4 regions of the Pseudomonas sp. B21-017 genome follow, and region 3 is predicted to be linked to each of the others. Evidence: predicted binding sites of a transcription regulator. Region 3 holds the regulator's gene; each other region holds the start of a gene.

Region 1 (7,394 bases), 1.5 Mb from region 3:
GCCGTCTTCCTCTTCCTGCTGACGCTCCAGCATGTCGCGCAGCACGAGTTTGCCGATGGCATCTTCGACGGTCATCTCACCGTCTTCGTCTTTCTCCAGCGTGTTCTTCAGTGCCTCGATCAGGAACCAGACGTTACCCATGCGGTAATCGGCGGCCTTGTCACTGGAGCTGTTGGTGCGCAGCCAGTTCTCGTAGTCGATGTCCATGACCATGCTGCGCAGGGCGGAGATCGGGTCTTCGCCGGCGCACTGCTCGCGGACCTTGTCCATGAAGCGCTTGAAGCGCGACAGGCGATCGGTGAAGCGGCTGTCCAGGTGTTCGCCCAGGCCGATTTCGTCGGTGGCGGCGTACATCGAGATTTTTCGCTCGGTGGCGTAGTTGCCCAGCTTCTCCAGGGTGGTCGAACCGATCTCCCGGCGTGGGACGTTGATCACCCGCAGGAAGGCGTTGTCGTCGTCCGGGTTCACGATCAGGCGGAAGTAGGCCATCAGGTCCTTCACTTCCTGGCGTCCGAAAAAGCTGTTGCCGCCGGACAGTCGGTAGGGCACCTGGTGATGTTGCAGCTTCAGCTCGATCAGCTTGGCCTGGTAGTTGCCGCGATACAGAATCGCGAAATCGCTGTAGGGCCGGTCGGTGCGCAAGTGCAGGCTGAGGATTTCCACGGCCACGCGCTCGGCTTCGGCGTCTTCGTTGCGGCAGCGGATCACGCGGATCTCGTCGCCGTGACCCATTTCACTCCACAGCTGCTTTTCGAATTCGTGCGGGTTGTTCGAAATCAGCACGTTGGCGCAGCGCAGGATGCGGCTGGTGGAGCGGTAGTTCTGCTCCAGCATCACCACTTTCAGGGACGGGTAATCGTCCTTGAGCAGCATCAGGTTTTCCGGGCGGGCGCCGCGCCAGGCGTAGATCGACTGGTCGTCGTCGCCTACCACGGTGAACTGGTTGCGTTTGCCGATCAGCAGTTTCACCAGCAAATACTGGCTGGCGTTGGTGTCCTGGTATTCGTCCACCAGCAGGTAGCGGACCTTGTTCTGCCATTTTTCCAGGATGTCGTCATGTTCCTGGAACAGTTTTACCGGCAGCAGGATCAGGTCGTCGAAGTCCACCGCGTTGAACGCCTTGAGCGTGCGCTGGTAGTGGGTGTAGACGATGGCGGCGGTCTGTTCCTTGGGGTTGCGTGCGTTTTCCAGGGCTTCGGGCGGCAGGATCAGGTCGTTTTTCCAGGCGCCGATCATGTTCTTGATCTCGTCGACGCCGTCGTCGCCCGAGTATTCCTTCTGCATGATGTCGGTCATCAGGGCTTTGACGTCGGTCTCGTCGAAGATCGAGAAGCCCGGTTTATAGCCCAGCCGCACATGTTCCTTGCGGATGATGTTCAGGCCCAGGTTGTGAAAGGTGCACACCGTCAGGCCGCGGCCTTCACCGCCCTTGAGCAGCGTGCCGACCCGTTCCTTCATCTCCCGCGCGGCCTTGTTGGTAAAGGTCATGGCGACGATGTACTGGGCACGGATGCCGCAGCTCTGGATCAGATGCGCAATTTTGCGGGTGATCACGCTGGTCTTGCCGGAGCCTGCGCCGGCGAGCACCAAAAGAGGGCCGCCGACGTAGCTCACGGCTTCTTGCTGCCGGGGATTGAGTCGGGACATACGAAATCAGGGAGTCGTTAGCGAAATGGGCCGGCATTTTAACAGGCTCAGAGAATTGTGCTGCTCTCTCCGACTTGTGACGCAACACGCGATCTCTATTTGCCGGTTTTGATACTTTCACGCAGGATGCGCAATGAATTCGCGTCTAAGGTACGTATTCAAGACTCGGAGTCGTGTTTGATAACCGATGATATTGGGTCATTGGTTACCCGAGCGGCATAATGCGCGCCGCCTACATCTTTGCAGAGTCTAGGGAGCTAGCTTGTCTACGCCTGTCGAACCCTTGCGTTTGCTGCTACTGGCCGAAGAGCCGGCGTGGGCAGCGTTGTTGCGCGAGTGTCTGGCTCCAATGGGGAGTTCGGCAGTGCTGCTCAGCGCGCCGAGCTGGGAGTCGGTCAGCAACCTGTTCGATGACAACCGCAGCGCGGTGTTGTTGACGATTCCTGCTCTGCAGCCAGCACCCGGCCGTTGCAGCCTGCCGACGGTGTTGCTGCTCGAACACGAACCGCTGGTGCCGCCCGACGGTGTGAGCGACTGGCTGGTGCGCAACCTGCTGGATCCCGGCATGTTGCGCCGCTGTCTGCGTCATGTGCGTGAGCGCGGGGTGCTGGAAAACACCTTGCAGCGCCTGGCCGAGCAGGATCCGCTGACCGGCATCGCCAACCGTCAGGGTTTCCAGACCTTGCTGGCGGCGCGTCTGGCGGACAACGACGGCCGCGGCCTGGCCCTCGGTCACCTCGACCTCGACAACTTTCGACACGCCAACGACGCCCTCGGCCATCAGGCAGGCGACCGGTTGATTCTGCAAGTGGTCTCGCGGCTGAAAAGCCAGCTGGAGGCCGGCGATCAACTGGCGCGGCTGGGTAGCGATGAATTCGCCCTGCTGATCGACACCCGCCGCGCCCCTCAGCGCGCTGAATGGATGGCCGAACGGATTACCGAAGCCCTGTCCGAGCCCTACTGGATCGACGGCGAAAGCCTGTTGATCGGTTCCAGTCTCGGCATTGCTCACGCCCGGGCGCAGGCCGGCGCCGACCCGTTGATGTGGCATGCGCACATCGCCATGCAGCAGGCCAAGAGTACTCAAGGCTGCACCTTTCACATCTTCAACGAGCGGATCAATCGCAATGCCCGCAGCATCGCCGACCTTGAAAGTGAGCTGCGTCGGGCCTTGCGTCGCGATGAGCTGGAGTTGCATTACCAGCCACGCCTGAACCTTGCGGACGGCCAGATCGTCGGCCTCGAAGCCTTGGTGCGCTGGCGTCATGGCGAACGCGGTTTGCTGCCCCCCAGCGAATTCGTGCCACTGGCCGAGCAAAGCGGCTTGATCGTGCCGCTGGGTTACTGGGTGATTTCCCGAGCCCTGCGGGACATGCAGGCGTTGCGTGAGCGGGGCCTGCCGGCGCTGCACATGGCGATCAACCTGTCGTTCCGGCAGTTTCAGGACAGCCAGTTACTGTCGACCCTGAGCCGGTTGATTGCCGAGCGTGGCGTCGAGGCGCAATGGCTGGAATTCGAACTGACCGAAACCGCGGTGATGCGTCGCAGTGACCTGGTCAAGCAGACCATGGACGCCCTCGGACGGCTCGGTGTGCGCTTTTCGCTGGACGATTTCGGCACCGGGTTCTCATCGTTCGTGCACCTGAACAGCCTGCCGATCGCCTTGTTGAAGGTCGACAAGAGCTTTGTCGGCGGCATGGAAGAACGGGAAGAGAATCGCAAACTGGTGCACGCCATGATCAACCTGGCGCACAACCTCAACCTCGAAGTGGTTGCCGAAGGGGTGGAAACACCGGAGCAGCTGGATTTGTTGCGCGGATTTGGTTGCGATCAGGTGCAGGGGTATCTGATCAGCAAGCCGTTGCCGTTGGCGGAGTTGGTTGAGTATTTGACCTTCGGCTCCAGCCAGCAGGCTGTGCTGGCTTAACAACGTACCGTAGGAGCGAGGCTTGCCCGCGAAGGCGGAGTGTCAGTCGATATTGTTGTTAACTGACACTCCGCCTTCGCGGGCAAGCCTCGCTCCTACAGGGTTTAATCAGGCTGGGTGATTTGGAAGCTCGGCTGCGACGATGGCTCGCGCCGAATCATCCGCGTCATCTTCCACTCAAACGCCAGCGTCAGGCTCACCGCCGCACACGCCAGCCCCAGCGCCAACCCCCACCAGACGCCCGTCGGCCCCCAGTTCAGATGGAAGGCCATCCACCAAGCGGCCGGCGCACCAATCAGCCAATAGCAGCCCAAACCTACCAGGAACGTGGTCTTGGCATCCTTGAGTCCGCGAATGCAGCCCATGGCAATGGTTTGCGTGCCGTCGAACAGCTCGAACCACGCCGCCACCGCCAACAAGCTCACGGCCAGTTCGATGACCGGGCGAAACGCCGGGTCGTTGTGGTCCAGGAACAAGCCGATCAGCTGATTCGGCAGTAGCCAGAAGACCATCGCGAACCCCAGCATCGACACCGCCCCGAAGGCGATCCCGACCCGTCCGGCCAGCCGCGCATCCAGCAATTGCCCGGCGCCGTAATGCTGGCCGATGCGCATGGTGATCGCGTAGGAAAGCCCCGCCGGCACCATGAACGCCACCGAGACGATTTGCAGGGCGATCTGGTGCGCCGCCAGTTGCGTGCTGCCCATGGTGCCCATGCACAGCGCGGCGAAGGCAAACAGGCCGACTTCCACCGCATAGGTGCCGCCAATCGGCAGGCCCAGGCGCCACAATTCCTTCAAGTACTGACGATTGGGCCGCGACAGCCCCTGGCGCAACGGATAAGCGTCATAGGCCGGGTGCCGACGAATGTGCAGCGCGAGCGCCAGCGCCATCAGGTTGGCCACGATCGCTGTGACCAGACCGATGCCCATCAGGCCCATTTTCGGCAGGCCGAACATGCCGGTGATCAACGCATAGTTGAGCAGGAAGTTGGCCACGGTGCCGCCGAGGCTGATGACCATCACCGGCGTCGCCCGGCCGATGGCGCTGGTGAAGCCGCGCAGTGCCATGAAACTCAGGTAGCCGGGCAGGGCGAACGGCAGGATCAACAGAAACTGGCCGGCGGCCTGGACGTTGGTTGCGGTCTGGCCGAACAGCAGCAACACCGGTTTGAGGTTCCACAGCAGCAGACCCGCCACCAGCGCCATCAACCAGGCCAGCCACAAACCGGCCTGGGTCAGCCGCGCTGCGCCGATGATGTCGCCCGCGCCCTGACGAATCGCCACCAGGGTGCCGACCGCCGCGATCACGCCGATGCAGAAGATCGACACGAACGAATACGTCGCCGCGCCCAGACCGCCGCCGGCCAGCGCCTCGGGACTCAGGCGCGCCATCATCAAGGTGTCGGTGAGGACCATCAACATGTGCGCCAACTGCGAGGCAATCAACGGCCCCGCCAGCCGCAGGATGGCCCAGAGTTCAATACGCGCTGGATGCTGCATGATCATCACGCTCGATTGTCAGAGAGAACAGGAAGCGTCGATTCTCGGCGCTCTGCGGGGTTTCCACAAAGGGATAAAAAGGATGGGTAGCATGATTAAAACTCATGCTCGGGACTTTCTGATAAGTTGAGGCAATCGCGCTATAGGAGGTTTCCCAATGTCTCGTCGTCTCCCTCCCTTGTATGCCCTTCGAGCATTCGAAGCGGCGGCGCGGCATAGTTCGTTTACCCGCGCCGCCGAAGAGTTGTCGATCACGCAAAGTGCGGTCAGCCGGCACATTCGTACGCTCGAAGAGCATTTCGCCTGTCGGCTGTTTCATCGCAGCGGGCGCAACCTGCAACTGACCGAGTCAGCGCGGCTGATCCTGCCGGGCATTCGCGAAGGCTTCACCGCCCTTGAGCGGGCCTGCAACACCTTGCGCGCCGAAGACGACATCCTGCGCATGAAAGCCCCGTCGACCCTGACCATGCGCTGGCTGTTGGCGCGGCTCAGTCGGTTTCGCCACCTGCGACCGGGGAACGAGGTGCAATTGACCAGCGCCTGGATGGACGTTGATACGGTGGACTTCAACCACGAACCCTTCGACTGCGCCGTCATCCTCAGCAACGGGCATTTTCCACCGGACTGGGAGACGACTTTGCTGTTCCCCGAAGAGTTGATTCCGGTGGGCGCGCCGAATCTGCTGAAGGATCAACCGTGGGACGTTGCGCGCCTGGCCAGCACCGAACTGCTGCACCCGACGCCGGACCGCCGTGACTGGCGCAACTGGCTGGAGCGCATGGGCCTGAGCGATCAGGTCTCGCTCAAGGGCGGGCAGGTGTTCGACACCCTGGAACTGGGCATGATCGCTGCCGCCCGTGGCTACGGCGTGTCCATGGGTGATTTGCTGATGGTGGCGGAGGATGTCGCGCAGGGACGTCTGAGTTTGCCGTGGCCGACGGCCGTCGCCAGTGGTGAGAATTATTACCTGGTCTGGCCGAAAACCCGCCCGGGAGGTGAACGTTTGCGCCGGCTCAGCGATTTCCTGCAAGGCGAAGTCCGGGCCATGGAATTACCGGATGTCGAACGCCTGGGTTGAATCGATGGAGCCGCTGCGATGGCGGCCTTGAGCCATATCCCCGTTAATCACTCAAGTATTCGGCTTTGCCGCCGAAAATCTGCTGATGGAACCTTCGTACCAGGCTCCACGTTTTCCCCTCTATCAGAAATTTAGCCGAGTGCGACGGGATCAGGATGATCCGGCCCACTGGGTCAGGAGCTGTCATGTCTCAACCTCGTGCTCGGATTGCCTCACAGCTGGGTCTTGCGCTTGCCGTGATACTGGCGATTGTCATCAGCGGCAGCACCGTGTTTGCCCTGCGCTCGCTGGACGCCGCCAACCTCGCCACCCGCGAAGAGCACCTGGCCAGCGAGGCGCGGCTGCTGGCCGATCAGCTGAGCACGTTCCACGGCACGTTGCGTGAGAGTACCCAGCGCCTCAGCGGCCTGTTCGAGAAGCGCTTCAGCGCCGGTTTGAGCGTGCATCCGGATGAGCCGGTGACCGTGGCGGGCGTGCAGACCCCGGGCCTGCACCTGGGTGGCGAAGTGTTGAACAACAACTTCAAGGAAGTGGATGAGTTCAAGCAAATGACTGCCGGCGTTGCGACGCTGTTCGTGCGCAGTGGCGAAGACTTCATCCGGGTCAGCACGTCCCTGAGCAAACAGGACGGCACCCGGGCCATCGGCACATTGCTGGATCACGCTCACCCGGCTTATGCGCGCTTGATGGCCGGGCAGAGCTACGTCGGTCGCGCCTTGCTCTTCGAACGGTCCTACATGACTCAGTACACCCCCGTACGCGACAGCGGCGGTAAGGTGATTGCCGTGCTGTTCGTAGGATTCGATTACACCGACGCCCAGAACGCCCAGTTCGAAAACCTCAAGCGCTTCCGCATCGGCCAGACCGGCTCCCTGGCGCTGCTCGATGAGCAGAACAAATGGCTGGTGCCGATCGCCGGTGTGCAAGCGTTGGACGTGGCAGCACCGGCCATCGTCGGTCTGGCCAAGACACCGGGCAAGGGCGATTTCTGGAGCGACAAGTCGCAAGACTTCTACAGCATTGCCGTACCGTTCGAAGGCGGGCCGTGGTCGGTGGTGGCGAGCATGCCGAAAGCGGAAATCCGCGCGGTGACCTGGAGCGTCGGCATTCGCCTGGCCATCGGCAGTCTGTTGGCGATGTTGCTTGCGGTGGGTTCGGCGGTCTGGTTGTTGCGCAGCAAACTGGCGCCGCTGGGGGATCTGGTGCGTCAGGCCGAAGCCTTGGGTGCCGGTGATTTGAG
Region 2 (7,394 bases), 3.3 Mb from region 3:
CTGGCGGCTCACCAGGAAGTGTTCGCCAGCCGCGGCATTATCGCGACCTATGAAGTGGACCCGTTGAGCCCGCTGGGTTTCTTCGATCGGGAGCTGATTGCCTCGGTGCTCGCCAATTGCATCAACAACGCCATTCGTTATGCCCGGCATGCCTTGTTGATCAGTGTCAGCGATGAGGCCGGGCAATTGGTGCTGACCATCAACGACGATGGTGAGGGTTATCCACCCGAGATGATCGAGCGTCAGGCCGACTATGTGCAGGGCATCAACCACAGCAGCGGCAGTACCGGCCTGGGCTTGTACTTTGCCGGGCGGATTGCCGCCTTGCATCAGCGTGATGGTGTGGGCGGACGTACCGAAATCAGTAATGGCGGGCCATTGGGTGGCGGCGTGTTCAGCCTCTATCTCCCCTGAACGACACGTTCCTCACAGGATTGCGCCTTTTTGTTTGACGCTGCTTGATATTCCGAACAGCCGGAGCCTATTTTGTACGGGTCGCCGTTCGCGGCTCGTACAACAACAAGGATTGCGTCATGACAACCGATGGCCATCGCTCACTCGCGCAGCGATTGACGGGCATTGATGAGATTGAATGTGTCACGCCGGACTTGAACGGCGTGCCACGCGGCAAGGTAATGACCGCTGAAGGATTTCTTGAGGGGCGGCGTTTACAGATGGCGCGGGGAGTGCTGCTGCAATGCATCATGGGCGGCTATCCGCCCGCGCACTTTTACGGCAGCGATGATGGCGATCTGGCGCTGGTGCCTGATCCGGGGCAGATCCACCGCTTGCCCTGGAGTTCGCACCCTCGGGCACTGGCCATATGCGATGCACAGGAACTGACGGGCGAGAGCTCGCACCTGTCGACTCGCGGCCAACTCAAGGCGGTGATCGCTCGCTACGCCGCCCTCGGTCTGGCGCCGGTCGTGGCGACCGAGCTGGAATTCTTTGTGTTCGCGCCCAACCCTGACCCGACGCAACCCTTCCAGCCTCCAGTGGGCCTGGACGGTCGTCGCGAGGACGGTCATTCGGCATTCAGTATCAGCTCCAATAACGGCTTGCGGCCGTTCTTCGCTGAAGTCTACGCAGGCATGGCGGCGCTGGGCTTACCCCGCGATACCTTCATGCACGAGATGGGCGTCAGCCAGTTCGAGATCAACCTGCTGCATGGCGATCCGCTGCTGTTGGCCGACCAGACCTTGCTGTTCAAGCATCTGCTCAAGGAAGTGGCGCTCAAGCATGGCCTGACCGTGGTCTGCATGGCCAAGCCGTTGGCTCACACGCCGGGCAGTTCGATGCATATTCACCAGAGCGTCGTCGAGATCGACAGCGGGCGTAACGTGTTCAGCGACGAGGCTGGCGAGCCGACCGCGACCTTCCGTCATTTCATCGGTGGCCAACAGGCCGGCCTGGCGGATTTCACTGCGCTGTTTGCGCCGAACGTGAACTCTTATCAGCGCCTGTGTCATCCTTTTGCATCGCCCAATAATGCCTGCTGGTCCCATGATAACCGCGCGGCCGGCCTGCGCATTCCGGCCAGTTCACCGGTTGCTCGTCGGGTCGAAAACCGCCTGCCGGGGGCTGACGCCAACCCGTATCTGGCGATCGCCGCGAGCCTGGCGTCGGGGCTGTATGGCATCGAAAACAAACTGGAACCGAGCGAAGCGGCCCGGGGCGAGTTCGTGGTGCCGGATAATCTTGCGTTGCCGTGTACCTTGCATGCCGCACTTGAACGTCTGAAACGTAGCCAATTGGCGAAGGAACTGTTCGGCAAGGAGTTCATCGAAGGCTACATCGCTTCGAAGACCCTGGAGTTGACCAGCTTCCTCGATGAAATTACTCCCTGGGAACGGCGTGTTCTAGCAGCCCAGGCCTGACGACCTGTCGCCATCGGGCTATCGTTGTCGATAGCCCGATACTCACTGCAAGGAGCCGCTCGGAACGCCAATGCGCCAAATCCTGAAATCCTTTCGAGGACTTTATTTCGCCTCGCTGATGATGTTGATCGGCTCGGGCCTGTTGAGTACTTACCTTGCCCTGCGCCTGGCGGCCGATAAGGTCGACAGCCTGTGGGTCGGCGCGTTGATGGCGGCCAACTATTTCGGCCTGGTGCTGGGCGGCAAGATCGGCCATCGGCTGATTGCCCGGGTCGGGCATATTCGAGCTTATTCAGCCTGCGCCGGGATCGTCGGTGCGGCGGTGCTGGGCCATGGCCTGGTGGACTGGCTGCCCGCGTGGCTGTTCCTGCGGGTGATCGTTGGCCTGGGCATGATGTGCCAGTACATGGTGATCGAAAGCTGGCTCAACGAGCAGGCAGAAGCCAAGCAGCGTGGCGTGGTGTTCAGCGGCTACATGATCGCCTCGTACCTGGGGCTGGTGCTGGGTCAGCTGATTCTGGTCATGCACCCGGGCCTGGGCCTGGAACTGTTGATGCTGGTCGCACTGTGTTTCGCCCTGTGTCTGGTGCCGGTGGCCCTGACCCGGCGGATTCACCCGGCACCTTTGCACCCGGCGCCGATGGAGCCGCGCTTCTTCATCAAACGCGTGCCGCAGTCACTGAGCACGGTGTTGGGGGCGGGATTGATCGTCGGTTCGTTCTACGGCCTGGCGCCTCTGTATGCCTCCCAGCAAGGATTGTCCACCGAGCAGGTCGGTCTGTTCATGGGCAGCTGCATTTTTGCGGGCCTGGTGGTGCAGTGGCCGTTGGGATGGCTATCGGATCGTTATGACCGGGCGGTATTGATCCGAAGTTTTGCGTTTAGCCTGGCACTGGCCGCGTTGCCGCTGGCGATCATGCCGCAGGTGCAACTGGAGGTGCTGTTCATCGCCGGGTTCCTCTGTTCGTTGGTGCAATTCTGTCTGTACCCGCTGGCGGTGGCGTTCTCCAACGACCACGTCGAGGGTGATCGCCGGGTGTCGCTGACGGCGATGCTGCTGGTGACTTACGGTGTCGGCGCGAGTGTCGGACCGTTGGTGGCAGGGGTATTGATGAAATTGTTCGGCAGCCAGATGCTTTATGCCTTTTTCAGTTTTTTTGCATTGGTGCTGGTGTGGCGAATCCGCCCGAAAGCAGTCACCAATCTGCATCAGGTGGACGATGCTCCGCTGCATCACGTGGCCATGCCCGACAGCATGACGAGTTCGCCACTGGTGGCGTGCCTTGACCCGCGTGTTGATGAGCAGGTGGTGCAGGATCAGATGCAGAATCCGGTCAACCCGGAGGCTGATGTCAATCCGGATGCCGGGCCCGAACCAGAACCTGAACCAGTTTCGGATTCAGAAGACCCGGACGCAGGTCGCGAGCAAAGTTTTACCGAAGCGCGGCCGTGATCAAGGCATAAAAAAACGGGCAGTCACCGCAAGGGACTGCCCGTTTTTTATTGGCGGGGCGTATCAGAAATCGTCTTTATCGAAGCGCCGCGCTTCACGTTGCAGCTGATAGACGAACCGCTCGACCTGCCGTTGCACCAGGCCGCTCATGTTGTGAAAACGCACGCCGGCGAAGGTGGTGTTGATCTTTTCTTCAAAGTGCAGGTAACGCAGCTCCACCGGTGCCGTCATGCTGCCGAAGGGCAGGGCGGCGATGAAGCGGTCGTAGACCTGGCCCAATTGCAGCTTCGCGGTAATGTCGCCTTCGAAGCGCAATTTGCAGCCGGTGGCGGAGATGTCCAGCAGTTTGCCGGCGATGGGCGACTTGAGTTTCTCGCCCCCCAGCTCGACATTGACCAGTTGTGCCAGCTTCAACGCAGCGCGGAAAGCATTGCGGCGCTGGTGGTAAACCACCTCATCGGGCAGCGCGCCCCGGTAGCAGCGGCCATCACCGGACTCGTCGATGGTCAGCGGGCCATTGCTTTCCCAGGCGATGCGCACGCCGTCGTGGAAGCCTTCGACCTTGAACGGTTCGCCGGCCAGCAGAAAGCGTTCGCCGTCGCGCGGGATCATTTCGTCCAGGGCGATCATCTTGCTGTCACGGTCGACGTCCACCAGATAACTCTGGAAGCGCTGGCTGCGCTCGTGGAACGTGATGATCAGCGGGTCATGGCTGTCTTGCAGCTGACGCAGGTTGCCGGAGATTTCCAGGGGCGTGGTGAGCACCTTGGGTGGCTGCGGAGCATCTTCCGCGCTTAAGGCATTGGACACGAGGTATCAATCTCCAGACAAATATGACTACTGGCCGGCATTCTGCCAGCATGTTTCGCGTCTTGATAGGGCGTGCTCATTGAAAGGCTTAAGCCTGACTGAGCGGGCGTGGCTTGGCGAGCTTGGAGGTTGATCCGCGGGCATCGTAGAGCGCTGGCGGCTCGCCGCCGGTGAGGATTTTCAGCTGGTTGGCCGTGGCGGCCTGCTGCACCAGAATCGACTGGCCATTGTTGGCATTGGCGGCCTGGCACTGGGCCAGGAGGTCGGTCAGCACGTCGCTCTGTCCCAGCAACCGTTCGCCAATGCTCGACTGGCTGGCGAGTTGCTCCAGGCCCTGGCGGTTGGTTGGCAGGTTGAGGCTGGCGAGGATTTCACTGCGCTTGCGGCCATGCTGTTCGAGCAGAATGATCAATGCCTGTTTATGCGCCAGAATTTCTTCGAGCAGTGGCATGTCGCGACCGTGCAAGGCGAGGGACTCGGTTTGCAGTAGCTCCAGCAGTTGTTGCGCCGGGGCGAAGTCGTCGATGATCAGTTGCAGTAAATGAGTGTCGTGCATGGCTGGCCTTGGGTTTTAAGCGTCCAAAAGCCTGGCGCGGGCCGTGGCCTAGCGCTGGGCTTCGAAGTTGAGCAGTTTGCTGGCTACACGGTTGCTGTCGACTTTATAGCTGCCATCGGCAATCGCTGCTTTCAACTCGGCCACGCGGGCGTTGTCGACGGCAGGCTGATCGCGCAGCTTGTCAGTGACCTTCTGCAACTGTTGAGCCTCATTGCTGAGGTGTACCGATTCCCCGCTTTTGGTGGTACTGGCCTGTTCGGCCGGGGTATTCAGCGGCGCGGATTGGCCGGCTTCGGCGGTTTCCTTGGCGGTGCTGGTACGCGTACTGCCCGTAAGTGACGAGGAGCTGTTTAAACGACTGAAATCGATGACCATGACAATAAACCTCTGGATATTTGGACGCTTGCCATGTTTTCGGCGATTCCCCGAAAAACTTTAGGCCCATTTATCAATGAGCTTGCATGCGCCAGCGCATGCCCTGCATGCGGCACAGTTTAGGCAACCGCCAGGCGGTGCGCCATCACTTCACAAACACAGAGCCCTTACATGGCCACTTCCACCTGGCCGGGCGCTGTGACTTGCGCCTTGATGACCCGCTGGGAGTTAAGGTTTTTCACGCGAATCTGTTCGCTCAGGCCGCCGTTGGACAGCGCTTCACCCGGCATGCGCACACTGAGCGTACCACTGCGGGCGGTAATCACCACCTGGTCGCCCTTGCGAACCACTTCCGCCTGTTCGAGATGCACCAGCGTAATGATCTGATCGGCGACCATTGGTCGGGTAAGTTTTTGCCCGATAGCCTGATCGACGGAAGTCAGAAACCCCTGATTTATCAGGCTGATATCACGCTCGCGCAGGGTTACGTCCTGAGGTTCGATAATCCCTGTGCGCTTGAGCGGACGAGTGGTCGTCACAATGTCGCGAAACAGCTTCACTTGAGCGGGCACGAAGACCGTCCAGGGCGAGGCGCCATCGCAGCGAACCTTGACCGTGACCCGTCCCAGAGGCCTTGCCGGGCTCTCGAGGGTGGCTGTCAATTCCTTGTCGCACATAGGCATGCGCAGGCGCGGATCGAGCTGGTTGACCTGGATTTCGTAGCGACCTTGCGTTTGACTGGTGGCCAGATAGTCCTCTACGGTGAATTCAAGAAAGCCCTGGGTGACGCCGATAAGCATGTCAGGCAAGGTAACCGTATCAGCAAGGGCAGGGCTGCCAGCGTTGAACAGGCAAGCGGCCGACATCGCGCAGAGCAATCTGCGGCAGGTTGATGTGAGGTGTCGGAAAAATGTCGGTTCTGTGTTCATAAGAGTTAAAAAGCAAGCGCCGTGCCGTTTCGTGATGAATGTGCGTCGCAACACACTTAGCGTTGGTGTAGGAGTCTGGGCATGGCTGGTGTAATGGATTCGGTGAACCAGCGCACGCAACTGGTAGGGCAGAATCGCCTTGAGCTGTTGTTGTTCCGTCTCGACGGCCAGCAGCTGTATGGGATCAACGTGTTCAAGGTTCGCGAGGTGCTGCAATGCCCCAAGCTGACCCTGATGCCCAAGTCCAGTCCTGTCGTGTGCGGTGTGGCGAATATTCGGGGGGCAACCATTCCGATCCTGGATCTGGCGATGGCGACCGGTGCCGGTCGGTTGCTGGACCAGAGCAATCCCTTCGTGATCATCACGGAGTACAACACCAAGACCCAGGGTTTCCTGGTTCGGTCGGTGGAGCGCATCGTCAACATGAACTGGGAGGAGATTCATCCGCCACCCAAGGGCACGGGGCGCGATCACTACCTGACGGCTGTGACTCGGGTCGACAACCAGTTAGTCGAAATCATCGACGTCGAGAAGGTGCTGGCGGAAGTGGCGCCGACGCCGGAAGCGATTTCGGTGGGCGTGGTCGATGTTGAGACCCAGCACAAGGCGCTCTCTTTGCGCGTATTGACGGTCGACGACTCGTCGGTGGCACGCAAGCAGGTGACCCGTTGCCTGCAAACGATCGGTGTCGAAGTGGTGGCGTTGAACGACGGCCGGCAAGCGCTGGATTACCTGCGCAAGCTGGTCGACGAGGGCAAGAAGCCGGAAGAAGAGTTCCTGATGATGATCTCCGACATCGAGATGCCGGAGATGGACGGGTACACCCTGACGGCCGAGATCCGCGCCGATCCGCGCATGCAAAAGCTCCATATCATCCTGCATACTTCGTTGTCGGGTGTGTTCAATCAGGCGATGGTCAAGAAGGTCGGTGCCGATGACTTCCTGGCCAAGTTCCGTCCTGATGACCTGGCATCCCGGGTAGTCGACCGGATCAAAGCAGCAGATAACAGCTAGAGGCCTTCTGCCCCTGGCGGTCAACACGATTTAAGAGGCGGTATCTTTGTCTACGGGTAATTTGGATTTCGAACAGTTCCGGGTATTCCTGGAAAAAGCCTGTGGCATTTTGCTCGGTGAAAACAAGCAATATCTGGTCTCGAGCCGTCTCAACAAACTGATGGAACAGCAGGGCATCAAATCGTTGGGTGAGCTGGTTCAGCGCATCCAGACCCAGCCGCGCAGCGGTTTGCGCGAGATGGTGGTGGATGCCATGACGACCAACGAAACCCTGTGGTTTCGTGACACCTATCCGTTTGAAGTCTTGAAGAACAAGGTATTGCCTGAAGCGATCAAGGCCAGCCCCGGTCAGCGCCTGCGGATCTGGTCGGCGGCGTGTT
Region 3 (7,394 bases):
CCCATCAATCCATGAAGCCCTGAAGCTTCAACTCAATAGAGCGAGGGTTTTCACCTTCGGCGATCGACAGGATCCCTTCCAGCAACATTTCGCGATAGCGCGACTGCCGTAACGCGATGGACTTGAGCTTGGCGGCAATCGGCAACAGCACCAGGTTGGCACTGGCCACGCCGTAGATGGTAGCGACGAAGGCGACGGCGATGCCACTGCCCAGTTGCGATGGGTCGCCCAGGTTGCCCATGACGTGAATCAGGCCCATCACCGCACCGATGATACCGATGGTCGGCGCGTAGCCGCCCATGCTTTCAAAGACTTTGGCGGCTTCGATGTCGCGGCTTTCCTGGGTGTAGAAATCCACTTCCAGAATGCTGCGGATCGCTTCCGGCTCGGCACCGTCGACCAGCAATTGCAGGCCTTTACGCGAGTAGCTGTCAGGTTCGGCGTCGGCCACCCCTTCCAGCCCGAGCAAACCTTCCTTGCGAGCGGTCAGACTCCAGTTCACCACGCGATCAATGCCGCCGGCCAGGTCCACGCGAGGCGGAAACAGAATCCAGGCGAGAATCTGGATGGCACGCTTGAAGGCACTCATCGGCGATTGCAGCAGCGCGGCACCGATGGTGCCACCGAGTACGATCAACGCCGCCGGGCCGTTGGCCAGTGCGCCGAGGTGACCGCCTTCAAGGTAGTTGCCGCCGATGATGGCGACGAACGCCATGATAATCCCGATAAGGCTGAGCACATCCATCAGATGCAAGCCTCAACCAGGTGCCGACCGATGTCGTCGAGGCTGTACACCGCGTCCGCGAGTTCGGCTTTGACGATGGCCATTGGCATGCCGTAGATCACACAACTGGCTTCATCCTGGGCCCAGATCGCACTGCCACCCTGCTTGAGCAGACGCGCGCCTTCGCGACCGTCGGCGCCCATGCCGGTCAGTACCACCGCCAGAACTTTGTCGCCGTAGGACTTGGCCGCGGAACCGAAGGTAATGTCCACGCACGGCTTGTAGTTCAGACGCTCGTCGCCCGGCAGGATTTTCACCGCGCCACGGCCATCGATCATCATCTGCTTGCCACCCGGTGCGAGCAGCGCCAGGCCCGGACGCAGGATGTCGCCATCCTCGGCTTCCTTGACACTGATGCGGCACAGCTTGTCCAGGCGCTCGGCGAAGGCCTTGGTGAAGGCTGCCGGCATGTGCTGGATCAACACGATGGGTGCCGGGAAGTTGGCCGGCAACTGTGTCAGAACCCGTTGCAGCGCAACCGGGCCACCGGTGGAGGTACCGATGGCGACCAATTTGTAGGCTTTGCGTTTCGGCGCGGGAGATGACGGAGCCGCTGCATGGGGGCGCGCCGCAATCGGTGCCGGTGCCGGACGCGCAGGCGCGCTGCTGCCGTAGCTGCCGACGCTCGAAGGCGCAGGCGTCGGGGCTGGCGCAGCGACCGGTGCCGGAGGGGTGTAGGCGCTGACACGACGGTTACTGCGCGAGATGCTGAGAATCTTCTCGCACAGCAGTTGCTTGACCTTCTCCGGGTTACGGGAGATGTCTTCGAAATTCTTCGGCAGGAAGTCCACCGCGCCGGCGTCCAGCGCATCGAGGGTGACCCGGGCGCCTTCGTGGGTCAGCGAGGAGAACATCAACACCGGGGTTGGGCAGCGCTGCATGATGTGCCGCACCGCCGTGATGCCATCCATCATTGGCATCTCGTAGTCCATGGTGATCACGTCTGGCTTGAGGGCCAGGGCCTGATCGATCGCCTCTTTTCCGTTGGTCGCCGTACCGACGACCTGGATATTTGAATCCGCTGCAAGAATTTCCGAGACGCGGCGGCGGAAAAACCCCGAATCGTCCACCACCAGGACTTTGACTGCCATAAACACTCCGTTAGACGGGGCGAGGCTCTGGCGCCCCGCTCCCCCAGAATCAAATACGCCGTGCGGCGTAACGCTTGAGCATGCTCGGAACATCGAGAATCAGAGCAATGCGGCCGTCACCGGTGATGGTGGCGCCGGACATGCCCGGGGTCCCCTGGAGCATTTTGCCCAATGGCTTGATGACCACTTCTTCCTGGCCCACCAACTGATCGACGACGAAGCCGATCCGTTGAGTGCCCACCGAAAGGATCACCACATGGCCCTCGCGCTGCTCTTCGTGAGCGGCGGAGCTGACCAGCCAGCGCTTGAGGTAGAACAAGGGCAGCGCCTTGTCCCGCACGATCACCACTTCCTGGCCGTCCACCACGTTGGTGCGCGACAGGTCGAGGTGGAAGATCTCGTTGACGTTCACTAGGGGGAACGCGAACGCCTGGTTGCCGAGCATGACCATCAGCGTCGGCATGATCGCCAGGGTCAACGGGACCTTGATGACGATCTTCGAGCCTTTGCCCTTGGTCGAGTAGATATTGATGGTGCCGTTGAGCTGGGCGATCTTGGTTTTCACCACGTCCATGCCCACGCCACGACCGGACACGTCGGAGATCTCGGTCTTGGTCGAGAAGCCCGGCGCGAAGATCAGGTTGAAGCAATCGGACTCGCTGAGACGGTCCGCCGCATCCTTGTCCATCAAACCTTTTTTCACGGCGATCCCGCGCAAAACGTCAGCGTCCATGCCCTTGCCGTCATCGGAGATGGACAGCAGGATGTGGTCGCCTTCCTGTTCAGCGGACAGAATCACTTTGCCGCTGCGAGGCTTGCCCATCGCTTCGCGATCAGCCGGCTCTTCGATACCGTGGTCGACCGAGTTGCGCACCAAGTGGACCAACGGGTCGGCCAGGGCCTCGACGAGGTTCTTGTCGAGGTCGGTTTCTTCGCCGACCAGTTCCAGGTTGATCTCTTTCTTGAGCTGGCGAGCCAGGTCGCGAACCAGGCGCGGGAAGCGCCCGAAGACTTTCTTGATTGGTTGCATCCGGGTCTTCATGACCGCGGTTTGCAGGTCGGCCGTGACCACGTCGAGGTTCGACACGGCCTTGGACATGGCTTCGTCGCCGCTGTTGAGGCCCAGACGAACCAGGCGGTTACGAACCAGTACCAGCTCGCCGACCATGTTCATGATTTCGTCGAGACGCGCGGTGTCGACCCGCACGGTGGTCTCGGCTTCGCTGGTTGGCTTTTCCGCGGGCGGCGCGGCCGGGGCACGAGCAGGAGCCGGCGCTGCGGCGGCAGCAGGCTTCGGCGCTTCGGCTTTTGGCTCGGGTGCCTTGGCCACAGGTGCTGGCGCCTTGGCAACCGGAGTCGCTACCGAAGCAACAGCAGACGCAGTGCCCACTTCAGTGAACTTGCCCTTGCCATGCAATTCGTCGAGCAGCGATTCGAATTCATGATCGGAGATCAGATCGCTACCGGCCGCAGCGGCGGTTGGCGCAGCCGGGGCTGGCGCCGAAGCGATTGCCGATTCCAGCGCATCGACCGCAAAGTTGCCTTTGCCGTGCAACTGGTCGAGCAGTGCTTCGAACTCGTCGTCGGTGATGTCGGAGCTGTCGCCGGCGGCTTTCGGAGCAGCCGGAGCAGCAGGCGCAGCGGCTACTGCATCGGCGGCGAACTGGCCTTTGCCGTGCAATTGATCGAGCAACGACTCGAACTCGGCATCGGTGATTTCGTCACTGGCGGCTGCATCGGCGGCAGGCTGCGAAACAGGCTGCGCAGCCGCTACGGGCGCCTCGGCCTGGGCCTTGACGGCGTTCAGCGAGTCCAGCAGTTGTTCGAATTCGTTATCGGTAATGTCGCCCGATTCGCTTTCGGCGACTGGAGCTTCAACCACTTCAGCGACCGGTGCCGGTGCGGCTTCCATTTGCGGCTCGGCCAAACGGGCCAGCGCCGCGAGTAATTCAGGCGTGGCAGCCGTGATCGGGCTGCGTTCGCGGACTTCGCTGAACATGCTGTTCACCGCGTCCAGCGCTTCGAGAACCACGTCCATCAGTTCCGAGTCGACGCGACGCTCCCCCTTGCGCAGGATGTCGAACACGTTCTCGGCGATGTGACAGCACTCCACCAGCTCGTTGAGCTGGAGGAAGCCGGCGCCCCCTTTTACAGTGTGAAAACCGCGAAAAATTGCATTGAGCAAGTCCGCATCATCAGGTCGGCTTTCCAGCTCGACCAGCTGCTCGGACAGTTGCTCTAGAATCTCGCCGGCCTCAACCAGGAAATCCTGAAGGATCTCTTCATCGGCGCCGAAGCTCATTAAGGGGGTGCTCCTACAGGTCTAAAAACCCAGAAAACTAAAATCCAAGACTGGATAACAAATCGTCCACATCGTCCTGACCGGACACAACGTCTTCTCTTTTATCGGCATGAATCTGCGGACCTTCACCCTGAGAGAGATGTTTTTGTGGATCTTTTTCAGCAAGCATCGCCTCACGGTCGTGTTCGATACCCGCAAAGCGGTCTACGTGACTGGCCATGAGCACGAGCTTGAGCAGATTGCTTTCAACTTCGGTGACCAATTGGGTCACACGCTTGATCACCTGACCGGTGAGGTCCTGGTAATCCTGGGCCAGCAGAATGTCGTTGAGGTTGCTCGACACGACGCGGTTGTCTTCACTGCTGCGTGTCAGGAAACCATCGACCCGCCGGGCCAGTTCGCGGAACTCTTCAGCCCCGACTTCTCGACGCATGAACCGCCCCCAATCCGTGCTCAGCGCCTGGGCTTCATCGCTCAGGCTGTTGATCAGCGGCGTGGCGTTTTCCACCAGGTCCATGGTGCGGTTGGCCGCGGCCTCGGTCAGCTTGACCACATAGGACAGGCGCTCGGTGGCATCCGTGATCTGAGACACTTCCTCAGCTTGCGGCATGTGCGGGTCAATCTGGAAATTGACGATCGCGCTATGCAGCTCGCGGGTGAGCTTGCCCACTTCCTGATACAGGCCGCGGTCACGGGTCTGGTTGAGCTCATGGATCAGTTGCACAGCGTCGCCAAACTTGCCTTTTTCAAGGCTGTCGACCAGTTCGACCGCGTGTTTTTTCAGGGTCGACTCAAAATCGCCCTGTGAAGATTCGTTATGCTCCATAGCTCCCCCGTGCGCAGTACATCAGCCGATGCGTTCGAAAATCTTCTCGATTTTTTCTTTCAACGCCTGGGCTGTGAAGGGTTTGACCACATAGCCGTTAACACCGGCCTGGGCCGCTTCGATGATTTGCTCGCGCTTGGCTTCGGCGGTCACCATCAGCACCGGCAGGTGCTTGAGCCTTTCATCGGCGCGCACCGCACGAAGCAGGTCGATGCCGGTCATACCGGGCATGTTCCAGTCGGTAACCAGAAAATCGAAGTTACCGCTTTGCAGCATCGGCAACCCGGTCAGCCCGTCATCGGCTTCGGCGGTGTTGGTGAACCCAAGGTCACGCAACAGGTTTTTTATGATCCGCCGCATCGTTGAGAAGTCATCAACGATGAGGATTTTCATGTTCTTGTCCAATTCGACCTCCAAGCAGTCTTAAACGCGCCCAGCACCTGGACGCGCCATTTCAATCAATCCGGCAAAGCACTCAATGACTGTCTGGAGCACAACAGATCGAGACCGGTACGGTTCAACACCACACCAGCTCCATTCGCAGTGTCCCCACACTGCCTTCAGCGCGCTCGCCACTCCCCCAAACGCCCCCGCAAACGGGCCGCGCACTGGCTGTGTAACTGGCTGACCCGCGACTCGCTGACCCCCAGGACCTCACCGATTTCCTTGAGATTCAACTCTTCGTCGTAGTACAGCGCCAACACCAGTCGCTCACGCTCCGGCAAATTGGCAATCGCGTCCGCCAGCGCCGCCTGGAAGCGTTCATCTTCCAGATCGCGTGACGGCTCGAGATGAGCACTCGCGCCATCCTCATGCAGCCCTTCGTGTTCGCCGTCCTGCAACAGATCGTCGAAACTGAATAACCGGCTGCCCAGGGTGTCGTTCAAAATCCCGTAATAATCGTCGAGACTCAATTGGAGTTCGGCCGCAACTTCGTGATCTTTAGCGTCACGGCCGGTTTTAGCTTCAATCGAGCGAATCGCGTCGCTGACCATGCGGGTATTGCGGTGGACCGAACGTGGCGCCCAGTCCCCCTTGCGCACTTCATCGAGCATCGCGCCGCGGATTCGAATGCCCGCGTACGTCTCGAAACTCGCGCCTTTGCTGGCGTCGTATTTGGTTGATACTTCAAGCAGGCCGATCATCCCGGCCTGGATCAGGTCTTCGACCTGGACACTGGCCGGCAGACGCGCCAGCAAGTGGTAGGCAATGCGTTTGACCAGTGGCGCGTAACGCTCGATCAGCTCGTACTGCGCGTCACGTGCCGACTGCTTGTAGAGGTTGTAACCGCTGGCTGTCATAGCACGGGTCCTGCAGTTTGTTGCACGAGGCGCTCGACGAAAAACTCCAGATGTCCACGAGGGTTGGCCGGCAGTGGCCAGGTATCGACTTTCTGCGCAATGGCCTTGAACGCCAGGGCGCACTTGGAACGCGGAAAGGCTTCATACACCGCGCGTTGCTTCTGCACGGCCTTGCGTACGCTTTCGTCGTAAGGCACTGCGCCGACGTATTGTAAGGCGACGTCGAGGAAGCGATCCGTGACCTTGGTCAACTTGGCGAACAGGTTGCGGCCTTCCTGCGGGCTCTGCGCCATGTTGGCCAGGACGCGGAAGCGGTTCATGCCGTAGTCGCGGTTAAGCAGTTTGATCAGCGCGTAGGCGTCGGTGATCGAGGTCGGTTCGTCGCACACCACCAGCAAGACTTCCTGCGCGGCGCGCACGAAGCTGACTACCGAGTCACCAATGCCCGCAGCGGTGTCGATCACCAATACGTCGAGGTTGTCGCCGATATCACTGAACGCCTGGATCAGGCCGGCATGCTGGGCCGGGCTCAGATGAACCATGCTCTGGGTGCCGGAGGCGGCCGGGACGATGCGGATACCGCCAGGCCCTTGCAACAGCACGTCGCGCAGCTCACAGCGGCCTTCGATCACGTCGGCCAGCGTGCGTTTGGGTGTCAGTCCCAACAGAACGTCGACGTTCGCCAGCCCCAGATCGGCATCCAGCAGCATGACGCGCCGGCCGAGCTCAGCTAGAGCCAGGGACAAGTTCACTGACACGTTAGTCTTCCCGACGCCACCTTTGCCGCCGGTCACCGCGATCACCTGTACGGGATGCATGCTGCCCATGTTATTTCTTTACCTTGTCTTACTTAGACGGAGGCCACATTACTGGCTGCGCGTTCACCATCGGAACAATGCATGGCAGACCATCGATGTAGGTACAAAAAATGTTCATTAACACCTCAGCCAACCTGCTTGGTCGGGCTGTGGTAAATATCAGCGAACATGTCAGCCATGGCTTCTTCGCTGGGTTCTTCCTGCATTTGTACGCTAACGGCGCGGCTGACCAACTGATGACGACGTGGCAGATGCAAATCATCCGGAATCCG
Region 4 (7,394 bases), 1.9 Mb from region 3:
AAGGAACACCAGTGGCGAAGGCGACCACCTGGACTGATACTGACACTGAGGTGCGAAAGCGTGGGGAGCAAACAGGATTAGATACCCTGGTAGTCCACGCCGTAAACGATGTCAACTAGCCGTTGGGAGCCTTGAGCTCTTAGTGGCGCAGCTAACGCATTAAGTTGACCGCCTGGGGAGTACGGCCGCAAGGTTAAAACTCAAATGAATTGACGGGGGCCCGCACAAGCGGTGGAGCATGTGGTTTAATTCGAAGCAACGCGAAGAACCTTACCAGGCCTTGACATCCAATGAACTTTCCAGAGATGGATTGGTGCCTTCGGGAACATTGAGACAGGTGCTGCATGGCTGTCGTCAGCTCGTGTCGTGAGATGTTGGGTTAAGTCCCGTAACGAGCGCAACCCTTGTCCTTAGTTACCAGCACGTAATGGTGGGCACTCTAAGGAGACTGCCGGTGACAAACCGGAGGAAGGTGGGGATGACGTCAAGTCATCATGGCCCTTACGGCCTGGGCTACACACGTGCTACAATGGTCGGTACAGAGGGTTGCCAAGCCGCGAGGTGGAGCTAATCCCATAAAACCGATCGTAGTCCGGATCGCAGTCTGCAACTCGACTGCGTGAAGTCGGAATCGCTAGTAATCGCGAATCAGAATGTCGCGGTGAATACGTTCCCGGGCCTTGTACACACCGCCCGTCACACCATGGGAGTGGGTTGCACCAGAAGTAGCTAGTCTAACCTTCGGGGGGACGGTTACCACGGTGTGATTCATGACTGGGGTGAAGTCGTAACAAGGTAGCCGTAGGGGAACCTGCGGCTGGATCACCTCCTTAATCGACGACATCAGCTGCTCCATAAGTTCCCACACGAATTGCTTGATTCATTGAAGAAGACGATAGGCTGACCATGTGAGGTGGCCTTGAATCGTTAAAGCTTAGAAATGAATATTCCGCTGTGAATATTGATTTCTAGTCTTTTGATTAGATCGTTCTTTAAAAATTTGGGTATGTGATAGAAAGATAGACTGAACGTTACTTTCACTGGTAACGGATCAGGCTAAGGTAAAATTTGTGAGTTGCTCTTAATTGAGCATGCGAATTTTCGGCGAATGTCGTCTTCACAGTATAACCAGATTGCTTGGGGTTATATGGTCAAGTGAAGAAGCGCATACGGTGGATGCCTTGGCAGTCAGAGGCGATGAAAGACGTGGTAGCCTGCGAAAAGCTTCGGGGAGTCGGCAAACAGACTTTGATCCGGAGATGTCTGAATGGGGGAACCCAGCCATCATAAGATGGTTATCTTGTACTGAATACATAGGTGCAAGAGGCGAACCAGGGGAACTGAAACATCTAAGTACCCTGAGGAAAAGAAATCAACCGAGATTCCCTTAGTAGTGGCGAGCGAACGGGGACTAGCCCTTAAGTTGATTTGAGATTAGCGGAACGCTCTGGAAAGTGCGGCCATAGTGGGTGATAGCCCTGTACGCGAAAATCTCTTGTCAATGAAATCGAGTAGGACGGAGCACGAGAAACTTTGTCTGAATATGGGGGGACCATCCTCCAAGGCTAAATACTACTGACTGACCGATAGTGAACTAGTACCGTGAGGGAAAGGCGAAAAGAACCCCGGAGAGGGGAGTGAAATAGATCCTGAAACCGTATGCGTACAAGCAGTGGGAGCCCACTTTGTTGGGTGACTGCGTACCTTTTGTATAATGGGTCAGCGACTTATTTTCAGTGGCGAGCTTAACCGAATAGGGGAGGCGTAGCGAAAGCGAGTCTTAATAGGGCGTCTAGTCGCTGGGAATAGACCCGAAACCGGGCGATCTATCCATGGGCAGGTTGAAGGTTAGGTAACACTGACTGGAGGACCGAACCGACTACCGTTGAAAAGTTAGCGGATGACCTGTGGATCGGAGTGAAAGGCTAATCAAGCTCGGAGATAGCTGGTTCTCCTCGAAAGCTATTTAGGTAGCGCCTCATGTATCACTGTAGGGGGTAGAGCACTGTTTCGGCTAGGGGGTCATCCCGACTTACCAAACCGATGCAAACTCCGAATACCTACAAGTGCCGAGCATGGGAGACACACGGCGGGTGCTAACGTCCGTCGTGAAAAGGGAAACAACCCAGACCGTCAGCTAAGGTCCCAAAGTTATGGTTAAGTGGGAAACGATGTGGGAAGGCTTAGACAGCTAGGAGGTTGGCTTAGAAGCAGCCACCCTTTAAAGAAAGCGTAATAGCTCACTAGTCGAGTCGGCCTGCGCGGAAGATGTAACGGGGCTCAAACCATACACCGAAGCTACGGGTATCACTTAGGTGATGCGGTAGAGGAGCGTTCTGTAAGCCTGTGAAGGTGAGTTGAGAAGCTTGCTGGAGGTATCAGAAGTGCGAATGCTGACATGAGTAACGACAATGGGTGTGAAAAACACCCACGCCGAAAGACCAAGGTTTCCTGCGCAACGTTAATCGACGCAGGGTTAGTCGGTCCCTAAGGCGAGGCTGAAAAGCGTAGTCGATGGAAAACAGGTTAATATTCCTGTACTTCTGGTTATTGCGATGGAGGGACGGAGAAGGCTAGGCCAGCTTGGCGTTGGTTGTCCAAGTTTAAGGTGGTAGGCTGGAATCTTAGGTAAATCCGGGATTCTAAGGCCGAGAGCTGATGACGAGTGTTCTTTTAGAACACGAAGTGGTTGATGCCATGCTTCCAAGAAAAGCTTCTAAGCTTCAGGTAACCAGGAACCGTACCCCAAACCGACACAGGTGGTTGGGTAGAGAATACCAAGGCGCTTGAGAGAACTCGGGTGAAGGAACTAGGCAAAATGGCACCGTAACTTCGGGAGAAGGTGCGCCGGTGAGGGTGAAGCACTTGCTGCGTAAGCCCACGCCGGTCGAAGATACCAGGCCGCTGCGACTGTTTATTAAAAACACAGCACTCTGCAAACACGAAAGTGGACGTATAGGGTGTGACGCCTGCCCGGTGCCGGAAGGTTAATTGATGGGGTTAGCTAACGCGAAGCTCTTGATCGAAGCCCCGGTAAACGGCGGCCGTAACTATAACGGTCCTAAGGTAGCGAAATTCCTTGTCGGGTAAGTTCCGACCTGCACGAATGGCGTAACGATGGCGGCGCTGTCTCCACCCGAGACTCAGTGAAATTGAAATCGCTGTGAAGATGCAGTGTATCCGCGGCTAGACGGAAAGACCCCGTGAACCTTTACTATAGCTTTGCACTGGACTTTGAATTTGCTTGTGTAGGATAGGTGGGAGGCTTTGAAGCGTGGACGCCAGTTCGCGTGGAGCCATCCTTGAAATACCACCCTGGCAACTTTGAGGTTCTAACTCAGGTCCGTTATCCGGATCGAGGACAGTGTATGGTGGGTAGTTTGACTGGGGCGGTCTCCTCCTAAAGAGTAACGGAGGAGTACGAAGGTGCGCTCAGACCGGTCGGAAATCGGTCGTAGAGTATAAAGGCAAAAGCGCGCTTGACTGCGAGACAGACACGTCGAGCAGGTACGAAAGTAGGTCTTAGTGATCCGGTGGTTCTGTATGGAAGGGCCATCGCTCAACGGATAAAAGGTACTCCGGGGATAACAGGCTGATACCGCCCAAGAGTTCATATCGACGGCGGTGTTTGGCACCTCGATGTCGGCTCATCACATCCTGGGGCTGAAGCCGGTCCCAAGGGTATGGCTGTTCGCCATTTAAAGTGGTACGCGAGCTGGGTTTAGAACGTCGTGAGACAGTTCGGTCCCTATCTGCCGTGGACGTTTGAGATTTGAGAGGGGCTGCTCCTAGTACGAGAGGACCGGAGTGGACGAACCTCTGGTGTTCCGGTTGTCACGCCAGTGGCATTGCCGGGTAGCTATGTTCGGAATAGATAACCGCTGAAAGCATCTAAGCGGGAAACTAGCCTCAAGATGAGATCTCACTGGGACCTTGAGTCCCCTGAAGGGCCGTCGAAGACTACGACGTTGATAGGTTGGGTGTGTAAGCGCTGTGAGGCGTTGAGCTAACCAATACTAATTGCCCGTGAGGCTTGACCATATAACACCCAAGCAATTTGCTGATCCGAAAGGACACCAGATTGCGGTGTGTGAAGACGCAATGAACCGAAAGTTCGCAAGCATTCACAAAAACCGCACAAACTATCGCATACCCAATTTGCTGAAGCGTCGAAAGACGGTTCGGTACCCGAATTTCTTGACGACCATAGAGCATTGGAACCACCTGATCCCATCCCGAACTCAGAAGTGAAACGATGCATCGCCGATGGTAGTGTGGGGTTTCCCCATGTGAGAGTAGGTCATCGTCAAGATTAAATTCCGAAACCCCTATCTGCGTATGCAGGTAGGGGTTTTGTTTTAGTAGAAGTCACCAATTTTGCTGGCACGTTACCGCTGTAACGGGCTGGTCACAGAATTTCTTGACGACCATAGAGCATTGGAACCACCTGATCCCATCCCGAACTCAGAAGTGAAACGATGCATCGCCGATGGTAGTGTGGGGTTTCCCCATGTGAGAGTAGGTCATCGTCAAGATTAAATTCCGAAACCCCTGTCTGCTTATGCAGACAGGGGTTTTGTCTTTCTGGGCTTATAGAAGTCTAAGTCTGAAGCGGGTCAAATCCAGGTCTGCGTGTCTCGCTACTCCTTCGAGCCAGTAGCATCAGATATAGACCCCCCCTCATCGTTACACCACAGCCAAAACACCCAACACCGCGATCATGACGTGCGGTAAGCCCAATAATCCGTCCCTTCTAGCACGCCGTTCGGCGGTTATCTGACGAGTTTTGTACAAATCCTTAAGTTTTCTCCCGCTCGTGCCGAAAGACTGGTGAGACATGCGTGCACCAAAGTAGAGCGGCTTCAGAATGCCGTCTGCGCTGTTACATGGAATGTTGCAACCCGGAACGCATCCCCACTTTTGGCATAAGAAGTCCCATGAAATGAATCTCAAGTTCAGCCATAAAATCCTGCTGGCCGCTTCAGGCGTCGTGGTGCTGGCGTTTGCGTTGTTCACTTTGTACAACGACTATCTGCAACGAAACACCATTCGGCAAAACATCGAGTCCTCCGTTGAGCAAGCAGGCGACCTGACTGCCAGCAGCGTGCAGAACTGGATGAGCGGCCGCGTGCTGGTCCTGGAAAACCTCGCGCAGAACGTCGCCCATCAGGGTGCCAATGCTGACTTGCCAGGGCTGGTCGATCAACCGGCCCTCACCTCGAACTTCCAGTTCACCTACGTCGGGCAGGCCAATGGTCTGTTCACCCAGCGCCCTGACGCGAAGATGCCGGACGGCTACGACCCGCGTCAGCGCCCCTGGTACAAACAAGCCGTGGTCGCCGACAAGACCATGCTGACCCCGCCTTATATGGCGGCGGTCGGCGGGCTGGTGGTGACCGTTGCCATACCGGTGAAAAAGAACAGCGAACTGCTGGGCGTGGTCGGCGGTGACCTGAGCCTGGAAACCCTGGTGAAAATCATCAACTCGGTGGACTTCGGTGGTATCGGTCACGCATTCCTGGTCAGTGCCGACGGTCAGGTGATCGTCAGTCCGGACAAAGACCAGGTGATGAAGAACCTGAAAGACATCTATCCGGGTTCCAGTGTTCGCATCGAGAAAGGCATCCAGGAAGTCGTACTGAACAAGCAGGACCGCATCCTCTCGTTCACACCGGTGAGCGGTTTGCCGAATGCCGAGTGGTACGTTGGTCTATCGATCGACAAGGCCAAGGCCTATGCACCACTGAGCCAGTTCCGCACCTCGGCGCTGATCGCGATGTTCATCGCTGTGACGGCCATTGCCGTGCTGCTGAGCTTGCTGATCAACGTGCTGATGCGTCCGCTGACCACGATGGGCCGTGCGATGCAGGACATCGCTCAGGGCGAGGGCGACCTGACCCGTCGTCTGGTCGTAGAAAGCAAAGACGAGTTCGGCGAGTTGGGTGGTTCCTTCAACCAGTTCGTGGAGCGGATTCACGCATCGATTTGCGAAGTGTCCTCGGCGACCCGCCAGGTTCATGATCTGTCGCAACGGGTGATGGCATCGTCCAACGCTTCTATCATCGGCTCCGACGAACAAAGCGCCCGCACCAACAGCGTGGCCGCGGCGATCAACCAATTGGGCGCCGCCACCCAGGAAATCGCCCGCAATGCCGCCGATGCTTCGCAACACGCCAGCGGCGCGAGCGAGCAGGCCGATGACGGCCGTCAGGTGGTGGAACAAACCATCCAGGCCATGACCGAGCTGTCGCAGAAAATCAGCCTGTCCTGCACGCAGATCGAAACCCTGAACGCGAGCACCGACAACATCGGCCACATTCTGGATGTGATCAAAGGCATCTCCCAGCAGACCAATTTGTTGGCGCTCAACGCGGCCATCGAAGCGGCCCGTGCCGGTGAGGCCGGTCGTGGTTTTGCGGTAGTGGCGGATGAGGTGCGCAACCTGGCTCATCGCACCCAGGAGTCGGCGGAAGAGATCCACAAGATGATCAGCTCGCTGCAGATCGGTTCTCGCGAGGCGGTGACTACGATGAACGCCAGTCAGGTGTCCAGCGAGCAGAGCGTCGAAGTAGCGAACCAGGCCGGCCTGCGACTGGTCAGCGTGACCCAACGCATCGGCGAAATCGACGGCATGAACCAATCGGTGGCCGCGGCGACCGAAGAGCAGACGGCCGTGGTCGAAACCCTCAACGTCGACGTCAACCAGATCAACCTGCTGAACCAGCAGAGCGTGGCCAACCTCAATGAAACATTGAAGGATTGTGATGCGCTGTCCCAGCAGGCCAATCGTTTGAAGCAACTGGTTGATAGCTTCAAGATCTGATTGAGGTCAGTAGGATCGCGTTATCGTTCTTCGCGTGAAAGCCTCGCTCCTACAAGAGCTAACCTGTAGAAGCGAGGCTTGCCTGCGATAGCGGTAGATCAGTCACCGCTGAACCGAAGTGCTACACAAACAGCTTCACCACATTCCCCATCGCATCATCGGCAAACCCCTGAACGAACTGCTTGAACCCTGGCAGGGCCTCGGCGCCGCCCTGGGCCGGCTCGGCAATGATCGTCCAGGTCGCCCGCGACTTGTCTGTACCCAGGGATTCCACACTCATCGCTGCCCACAAATTGGCCACGCCCAAGGTGTTGTAGATCGTGGTCCAGGTCATGTTCAGCGCCTGGTCGTTGCGGGAGTTGAGCTGCTCGACCACCAGGTTGCCGTCCTTAAAGAACTTCTTGCGCAGCGACGACACACCTTCGCCGGTCATCTCGATGTGCGACAGCGCCGGAATGAATCGGTCGAAGCCGGCAAAATTGCCGACCACTGCCCAGACTTGCGCCGCGTCGGCCGGTACTTCCACCGAAGACACAACGTGGCAGCCTTGAGGGTTTTTGATCAGGGTATC

The links. The regulator FliA, encoded in region 3, starts transcription of late flagellar genes. The targets are predictions, from matches to a motif close to CTAAAGTTTNNNNNNNNNNNGCCGNTAA.
Region 1: the regulator FliA is predicted to act here: its motif matches at 6,205-6,232, upstream of LOY28_RS28725 (methyl-accepting chemotaxis protein).
Region 2: the regulator FliA is predicted to act here: its motif matches at 5,108-5,135, upstream of flgM (flagellar biosynthesis anti-sigma factor FlgM).
Region 4: the regulator FliA is predicted to act here: its motif matches at 4,799-4,826, upstream of LOY28_RS00580 (methyl-accepting chemotaxis protein).

What each region holds. Positions count from the first base shown of each region.
Region 1 covers NZ_CP087194.1:6,295,342-6,302,735, reverse strand. Annotated here, with positions in the region: gene rep (DNA helicase Rep) at 1-1,647, opposite strand, end outside; gene LOY28_RS28740 (bifunctional diguanylate cyclase/phosphodiesterase) at 1,910-3,574, shown strand; gene LOY28_RS28735 (NorM family multidrug efflux MATE transporter) at 3,679-5,076, opposite strand; gene LOY28_RS28730 (LysR substrate-binding domain-containing protein) at 5,234-6,154, shown strand; gene LOY28_RS28725 (methyl-accepting chemotaxis protein) at 6,340-7,394, shown strand, end outside.
Region 2 covers NZ_CP087194.1:1,557,111-1,564,504, forward strand. Annotated here, with positions in the region: gene LOY28_RS06800 (sensor histidine kinase KdpD) at 1-414, shown strand, start outside; gene LOY28_RS06805 (glutamine synthetase family protein) at 636-1,877, shown strand; gene LOY28_RS06810 (MFS transporter) at 1,948-3,330, shown strand; gene LOY28_RS06815 (flagellar brake protein) at 3,394-4,140, opposite strand; gene LOY28_RS06820 (flagella synthesis protein FlgN) at 4,229-4,696, opposite strand; gene flgM (flagellar biosynthesis anti-sigma factor FlgM) at 4,745-5,071, opposite strand; gene flgA (flagellar basal body P-ring formation chaperone FlgA) at 5,239-6,000, opposite strand; gene LOY28_RS06835 (chemotaxis protein CheV) at 6,082-7,014, shown strand; gene cheR (protein-glutamate O-methyltransferase CheR) at 7,061-7,394, shown strand, end outside.
Region 3 covers NZ_CP087194.1:4,811,715-4,819,108, forward strand. Annotated here, with positions in the region: gene LOY28_RS21670 (flagellar motor protein) at 5-745, opposite strand; gene LOY28_RS21675 (chemotaxis response regulator protein-glutamate methylesterase) at 745-1,875, opposite strand; gene LOY28_RS21680 (chemotaxis protein CheA) at 1,925-4,177, opposite strand; gene LOY28_RS21685 (protein phosphatase CheZ) at 4,215-5,003, opposite strand; gene LOY28_RS21690 (chemotaxis response regulator CheY) at 5,025-5,396, opposite strand; gene fliA (RNA polymerase sigma factor FliA) at 5,564-6,304, opposite strand; gene fleN (flagellar synthesis regulator FleN) at 6,301-7,131, opposite strand; gene flhF (flagellar biosynthesis protein FlhF) at 7,248-7,394, opposite strand, start outside.
Region 4 covers NZ_CP087194.1:114,388-121,781, forward strand. Annotated here, with positions in the region: rRNA gene LOY28_RS00560 (16S ribosomal RNA) at 1-833, shown strand, start outside; rRNA gene LOY28_RS00565 (23S ribosomal RNA) at 1,150-4,041, shown strand; rRNA gene rrf (5S ribosomal RNA) at 4,197-4,312, shown strand; rRNA gene rrf (5S ribosomal RNA) at 4,420-4,535, shown strand; gene LOY28_RS00580 (methyl-accepting chemotaxis protein) at 4,943-6,823, shown strand; gene LOY28_RS00585 (SRPBCC family protein) at 6,945-7,394, opposite strand, start outside.